DNA from 2 places in the Streptomyces sp. NPDC088553 genome. Region 2 is predicted to be linked to the other one. Evidence: predicted binding sites of a transcription regulator. Region 2 holds the regulator's gene; the other holds the start of a gene.
What was found. The regulator HspR, encoded in region 2, represses chaperone genes until heat shock. The targets are predictions, from matches to a motif close to TTGAGNNNNNNNNNCTCAA.

Region 1: the regulator HspR is predicted to act here: its motif matches at 1,238-1,256, upstream of lon (endopeptidase La).

What each region holds. Positions count from the first base shown of each region.
Region 1 is NZ_JBIVMG010000007.1:320,764-324,167, forward strand. It holds gene ACIP8Z_RS25310 (hypothetical protein) at 1-395, opposite strand, end outside; gene ACIP8Z_RS25315 (GNAT family N-acetyltransferase) at 501-1,148, opposite strand; gene lon (endopeptidase La) at 1,279-3,404, shown strand, end outside.
Region 2 is NZ_JBIVMG010000006.1:453,404-456,807, forward strand. It holds gene grpE (nucleotide exchange factor GrpE) at 1-429, shown strand, start outside; gene dnaJ (molecular chaperone DnaJ) at 487-1,668, shown strand; gene ACIP8Z_RS22720 (heat shock protein transcriptional repressor HspR) at 1,673-2,119, shown strand; gene ACIP8Z_RS22725 (hypothetical protein) at 2,177-2,650, opposite strand; gene ACIP8Z_RS22730 (helix-turn-helix transcriptional regulator) at 2,694-3,404, opposite strand, start outside.

The DNA of each region.
Region 1 (3,404 bases), on a different contig from region 2:
TGCCGGCCGGTGCGGGGCGGCTTGGTGCCGGAGCGGCTGGTCCAGGAGCCGTCGTAGTGGACGACGAGCTTGTTGCGGACGCCGGCGAGGCCGCCGTTGACGACGACCTCGACGAGGACCTCGGCGGGGTGGGGGTCAGTCGCGGTGGGGGTGCCGGGAGCCGTGGTGGCGGCAGGGGGCGTGGTGGTGCCCGGCACCGTCGTGGCTGCCGGGGGCGTCGTGGTTCCGGGGGCCGTGGTCGTCGCCGTGGCACCCGGCTCGGCCGGTCCGCTGGTCCCCGACGGCGGCCCGCCCGGTTCGGCCGGCGTCTCCGGCCCGCAGCCGCTCGTACCGCCGATCAGGGCCCCCACCAGAAGCAGGGTCCCGCACCACGTCCCCCGTATGCCTCTCACCATGGACCGAGCATGCCGGTCGGCGGGCACCGCGCGCAGCCGGACGGTCAGGTTCACCCCCGCCGCCTGCTGTCCCTCGCCCACGAACCCGCCCCCCCGACCCGACCGTCAGCCGGTCCCGCCGCCGTCCCGGACGATGCCGGTGAGCGGACCCCGGTAGCGCCAGTCGAGGGAGTCGTACAGCGCGAGGCCGTCCGTGGTCGCGGCGAGCACCCCGGTCTCGGCGCCGGCCTGGGCGGCGGCCGCCTCCAGGGTGCGCATGACGTTGGCTCCGAGCCCGCGCCGCCGGTGTGCGGGGTCGGTCTCGATCTGGTCGGCGACGGCCGTGGAACCGGTCGGGGCGATCTGGCCGCGGGCGGCGAGGGTGCCGTCGGGCGCCAGGACGCGGACCCGGATGACACCGTCCCTGACCTCGGTGGTCCGTGCGTACCCCTCGGGCGGGGCCGGCCGGGCGCCGGGGTCCAGGGGCTTGATCATCATGAAGCCGGGGTCGTCGGGGACCGTCCATCCCTCCGTGATCCACGCGTGCGCGTCCTCGGGCCCGGCCATGATCTTGAGCCAGCTGTACGGGGTGGTCAGCCGGGTGCAGAGCGCACCGACCGTGGCCGCGTCCGGGGCGGGCAGCACATGCCGTACGACGTGCCGGGGCAGCCCCACCTCGATCCGGTGGCCCCAGGGCTCGTGGACGGCGGCCGGGGTCCCCCGGGAGACGGTCCAGCCCGCCACCCACGCCGATGTAAGAGCTGCAATATCCATGCAGTCATTACATCGGCCGAGAGCGGCCCGTGCGAGGGTGATCGCTCAGAGCGAACAGGCGTCCGGGAACATTCATGGGCTCACATGCATTGAGTCGGCATAGCTCAACTTGACTGCCGAAGGGGAGATCATGGCTTCTGACTCCAAGCCGTCCGTGCCGCTCACTCTGCCCGTGCTGCCGCTTGACGACGAGGTCGTGCTGCCCGGAATGGTGGTGCCGCTCGACCTGTCCGACAACGACGTACGCGCCGCGGTGGAGGCCGCCCAGGCCGCCGCGCGGCCCGGAGCGGGCAAACCGCGGGTGCTGCTCGTGCCGCGCGTCGACGGGACCTACGCCGGGACCGGTGTCCTGGGCACCGTCGAGCAGGTCGGACGCCTGTCCGACGGCGACCCCGGCGCCCTGATCCGCGGCCTCGGCCGGGTGCGCATCGGAGCCGGGACGACCGGACCCGGCGCGGCCCTGTGGGTCGAGGGCAGCACCGTCGAGGAGACCCTGCCCGAACCGCTGCCCGGTCAGGTCACCGACCTGATCAAGGAGTACAAGGCGCTCGCCACCAGCTGGCTCAAGAAGCGCGGTGCCTGGCAGGTCGTCGACCGCGTCCAGCAGATCGACGGCGTCGGCGCCCTCGCCGACAACTCCGGATACTCGCCCTTCCTCACCGTCGAGCAGAAGGTCGCGCTCCTGGAGACCGCCGACCCGGTCGCCCGCCTCAAGCTCGCCACCGCCCAGCTCCGCGAGCACCTCGCCGAGCAGGACGTCGCCGAGACCATCGCCAAGGACGTCCAGGAGGGCGTCGACAAGCAGCAGCGCGAGTTCCTCCTCCGCCGCCAGCTCGAAGCCGTCCGCAAGGAGCTCCGCGACCTCAACGGCGAGGCCGAGGGCGACGAGTCCGACGACTACCGCGCCCGCGTGGAGGCAGCCGACCTGCCCGAGAAGGTCCGCGAGGCCGCACTCAAGGAGGTCGAGAAGCTGGAGCGGTCCAGCGACCAGTCCCCCGAGGGCTCCTGGATCCGCACCTGGCTGGACACGATCCTCGAACTCCCCTGGAACGAGCGGACCGAGGACCGGTACGACATCCGCGGCGCCCGCGCCGTCCTCGACGCCGAGCACGCGGGCCTGGACGACGTGAAGGAACGGATCACCGAGTACCTCGCGGTGCGCAAGCGGCGTGCCGAACGCGGCCTCGGCGTGGTCGGCGGCCGCCGCGGTGGAGCCGTCCTCGCCCTCGTCGGCCCGCCCGGCGTCGGCAAGACCTCGCTCGGCGAGTCCGTCGCGCACGCGATGGGACGCGAGTTCGTCCGGGTCGCCCTCGGCGGCGTCCGGGACGAGGCGGAGATCCGCGGTCACCGCAGGACCTACGTCGGCGCCCTGCCCGGCCGGATCGTGCGGGCCATCAAGGAGGCCGGGTCCATGAACCCGGTGGTCCTGCTCGACGAGATCGACAAGGTCGGCTCCGACTTCCGCGGCGACCCCGCGGCGGCCCTCCTCGAAGTCCTCGACCCGGCGCAGAACCACACCTTCCGTGACCACTACCTGGAGGTCGAACTCGACCTCTCCGACGTCGTCTTCCTCGCCACGGCCAACGTCCTCGAAGCGATCCCGGAGGCCCTGCTCGACCGCATGGAGCTGGTCAGGCTCGACGGCTACACGGAGGACGAGAAGGTCGTCATCGCCCGTGACCACCTGCTGCCCCGGCAGTTGGAGCGCGCGGGCCTGGAGCCCGGCGAGGTCGTCCTGGAGGACGCGAGCCTGCGCAGGCTGGCCGGCGAGTACACCCGCGAGGCGGGCGTCCGCACCCTGGAGCGGGCCATCTCCCGGCTGCTCCGCAAGGTCGCGGCCCAGCACGAACTGGGCGACCGCGAAATGCCGTTCACGGTCGGCCCCGACGACCTGCGCGAGCTGATCGGACGGCCGCACCACGTGCCGGAGTCGGCCCAGGACCCGGCGGAGCGCCGTACCGCCGTGCCGGGTGTCGCCACCGGGCTCGCCGTGACCGGCGCGGGCGGTGACGTCCTCTTCGTCGAGGCGTCCCTGGCCGACCCGGAGACCGGCGCCGCCGGGCTGACCCTCACCGGCCAGCTGGGCGACGTGATGAAGGAGTCGGCGCAGATCGCGCTCTCCTTCCTCCGCTCGCACGGCGCGGAACTGGAACTGCCCGTCACCGGTCTGAAGGACCGTGGCGTGCACATCCACTTCCCCGCGGGCGCGGTCCCCAAGGACGGCCCGAGCGCGGGCGTCACCATGACGACCGCCCT
Region 2 (3,404 bases):
AACTACCGCCGCCGCGTGGAGCGGGACCGGGTCACGGTCAAGGAGATCGCCGTCGCGAGCCTCCTGAGCGACCTGCTCCCGGTGCTCGACGACGTCGGCCGGGCCCGGGACCACGGCGAGCTCGTGGGCGGGTTCAAGTCGGTGGCCGAATCGCTGGAGACCGTCGTCGCCAAGATGGGTCTGCAGCAGTTCGGCAAGGAGGGCGAGCCCTTCGACCCGACGATCCACGAGGCCCTGATGCACTCGTACGCGCCGGACGTCACCGAGACGACGTGCGTGGCGATCCTGCAGCCGGGGTACCGCATCGGCGAGCGGACCATCCGGCCCGCCCGCGTGGCCGTCGCCGAGCCCCAGCCGGGCGCGGCGCCGGCCAAGGACGACGCGAAGTCGTCCACGGACGAGGAGAGCGGTGCCCCCGAGGAGGGGTAGCGCGACCGGCCGCACAGCGGTGACACGACCCGGAGCAGTCCGGAAGGAGGGACGTCGATGAGCACGAAGGACTTCGTCGAGAAGGACTACTACAAGGTTCTCGGCGTCCCCAAGGACGCCACCGAGGCCGAGATCAAGAAGGCGTACCGGAAGCTCGCCCGCGAGAACCACCCGGACGCCAACAAGAACGACGCCAAGGCCGAGGAGCGCTTCAAGGAGATCTCCGAGGCGAACGACATCCTCGGCGACCCCAAGAAGCGCAAGGAGTACGACGAGGCCCGCGCCCTCTTCGGGAACGGCGGCTTCCGGTCACCCGGAGGCCCCGGCGGCGGCTCGTTCAACTTCGACCTGGGTGACCTCTTCGGAGGCACCCAGGGCGGCGGCGCGGGCGGCGGCTTCGGCGGCGGTGGCGGCATCGGGGACGTCTTCGGCGGTCTGTTCAACCGCGGCGCCGGTGCGGGCACCCGTACCCAGCCGCGGCGCGGTCAGGACATCGAGTCCGAGGTGACGCTCAGCTTCACCGAGGCCATCGAGGGCGCGACCGTACCGCTGCGGATGTCCAGCCAGCAGCCGTGCACGGCGTGTTCGGGCACCGGCGACAAGAACGGCACCCCCCGGGTGTGCCCGACCTGCGTCGGCACCGGACAGGTCTCGCGCGGCAGCGGCGGCGGCTTCTCGCTCACCGACCCCTGCGTGGACTGCAAGGGCCGCGGCCTCATCGCCGAGAACCCGTGCGAGGTCTGCAAGGGCAGCGGCCGGGCCAAGTCCTCCCGCACCATGCAGGTCCGCATCCCGGCGGGTGTCTCCGACAACCAGAAGATCCGGCTGCGCGGCAAGGGAGCGCCGGGGGAGCGCGGCGGGCAGAACGGCGATCTGTACGTCGTGGTGCACGTCGACGCCCACCCGGTCTTCGGCCGCAAGGACGACAACCTCACCGTCACCGTGCCGGTCTCCTTCACGGAGGCGGCGCTCGGCGGCGAGATCAAGGTGCCGACCCTCGGCGGCCCCGCGGTCACCCTCAAGCTGCCCGCGGGCACTCCGAACGGCCGGACCATGCGCGCCCGGGGCAAGGGCGCGGTCCGCAAGGACGGCACGCGCGGCGACCTGCTCGTGACGGTCGAGGTCGCGGTGCCGAAGGAGCTGGACGACAAGGCACGTGACGCCCTGGAGACCTATCGCGAGGCGACCGCCTCCGAGGACCCGCGGGCGGAGCTTTTCCAGGCCGCGAAGGGAGCGTGACCCGGTGGACGGGCGCCGACGCAATCCGTATGAACTGACCGACGAGTCGCCGGTGTACGTCATCTCGGTGGCGGCCCAGCTCTCCGGTCTGCACCCGCAGACACTCCGTCAGTACGACCGTCTCGGTCTGGTCTCCCCGGACCGTACGGCGGGCCGTGGCCGGCGCTACTCGGCCCGTGACATCGAGCTGCTCCGTCAGGTGCAGCAGCTGTCGCAGGACGAGGGCATCAACCTGGCCGGGATCAAGCGCATCATCGAGCTGGAGAACCAGGTCGCGGCGCTGCAGGGCCGGATCGCGGAGCTGTCGGCGGCCGTCGACGGCGCGGCGGCGGCGATGCGGCAGCGCGAGGCCCAGGTGCACGCCTCGTACCGGCGTGATCTGGTGCCGTACCAGGACGTGCAGCAGGCGAGCGCGCTGGTGGTCTGGCGCCCGAAGCGCACCGGAGAGTAGTTCCTGTACGGCGAGGCCCCCTCCACGACGTGTGGAGGGGGCCTCGCCGTACCCGGGTCACGGGATGAGCTCCGCCACGATGTCGCCGAGCGTCTCCCACCAGGGCGCGGCGCCCGTGCCGAACGCGGCGGCGAGGGCGGTGCCGACGGAGTGGTCGAGCGGGGTGAGGGCGGCCGCCGGGTCCCAGTCGGCGTCGACCCTGCCGTCCCCGGCGGACTCCAGGGTGCCGAGCGCCTTCCCGTTCCGGGTGAGCCGGCTGTCCCGGTGCGAGCAGGGGACGAGCCGGTAGCGGACGCCGTCGACGCGGACGTCCACCCGGTAGGAGCGGCGGAGCAGCCGGGCGCGGGCCGGCCTGATGACGGCGGGTTCCCCGCCCACCGTCAGCGCGAGCAGGGCGGCCTTGCGGGTGCCGATCGGCGTGTGGGTGTCGGGGCGGGTCCCGGGGGCCCGTACGAGCTCCGCGGTGGGCAGGTCGTGCCCGGAGACGCGGAGGGTCCCGGCGGGCCCGTCGAGGTCGATCTGTACGTACACGGTGGTGAGTTGTCCCGTTCGACGCTGGTCAGGTGTCCGGTGGTCAGTTGTCTCCCTCGAGGATGCCCGACTGCGCGATCAGGTAGCCGAGCTGGGCCCGGCTGCCGCTGCCGAGGGCGGCGGCGAGTTTGGCGATGTGGGCGCGGCAGGTGCGCACGTTCATGCCGAGGCGGCGGGCGATGGCCTCGTCGACGTGCCCCTCGACGAGGAGTTTGGCGATGGAGCGCTGGACACCGCCTATGCCGTCGACGGAGGGGCTGTACGGGATCTCGTCCTCCCACGGCACGCCGTGCAGCCAGAACTGGTCGAAGACGCCGACGAGGTACTGGACGAGGCCCTCGTGGCGGAGTTCGAGGGCGACCTGGCGGTCGCTGCGCGCGGGCACGAAGGCGACCTTGCGGTCGACGATGATCAGCCGGTCGACGATCTCCTCGAGGGTGCGCAGTTCGAGTCCGTACGGCGCGACGCGTTCGACGTAGGCCAGCGTGGCGGGATGGTGCCGGGCCGTGTGCTGGTAGAGCGTGCGCATCCGGACACCGCGGTCGAGCAGCGGTTCCATGCGGCGCAGGGCGGCTTCGAGGGTCTCGGGGCGGCGGCCGCTGCCGGGCTGGATGGTGAGGAGTTCCGCGGTGCACTCGTTGATGGCGCGGTCGAGGGCGGCGTTGATGACGCTGAGGCCTTCGAGGACCGTGATCGCCTGGGCGCCGGAGGGATCCTGGGTGTGGATCGCCATGAACGGCTCGAAAGCGTCCGC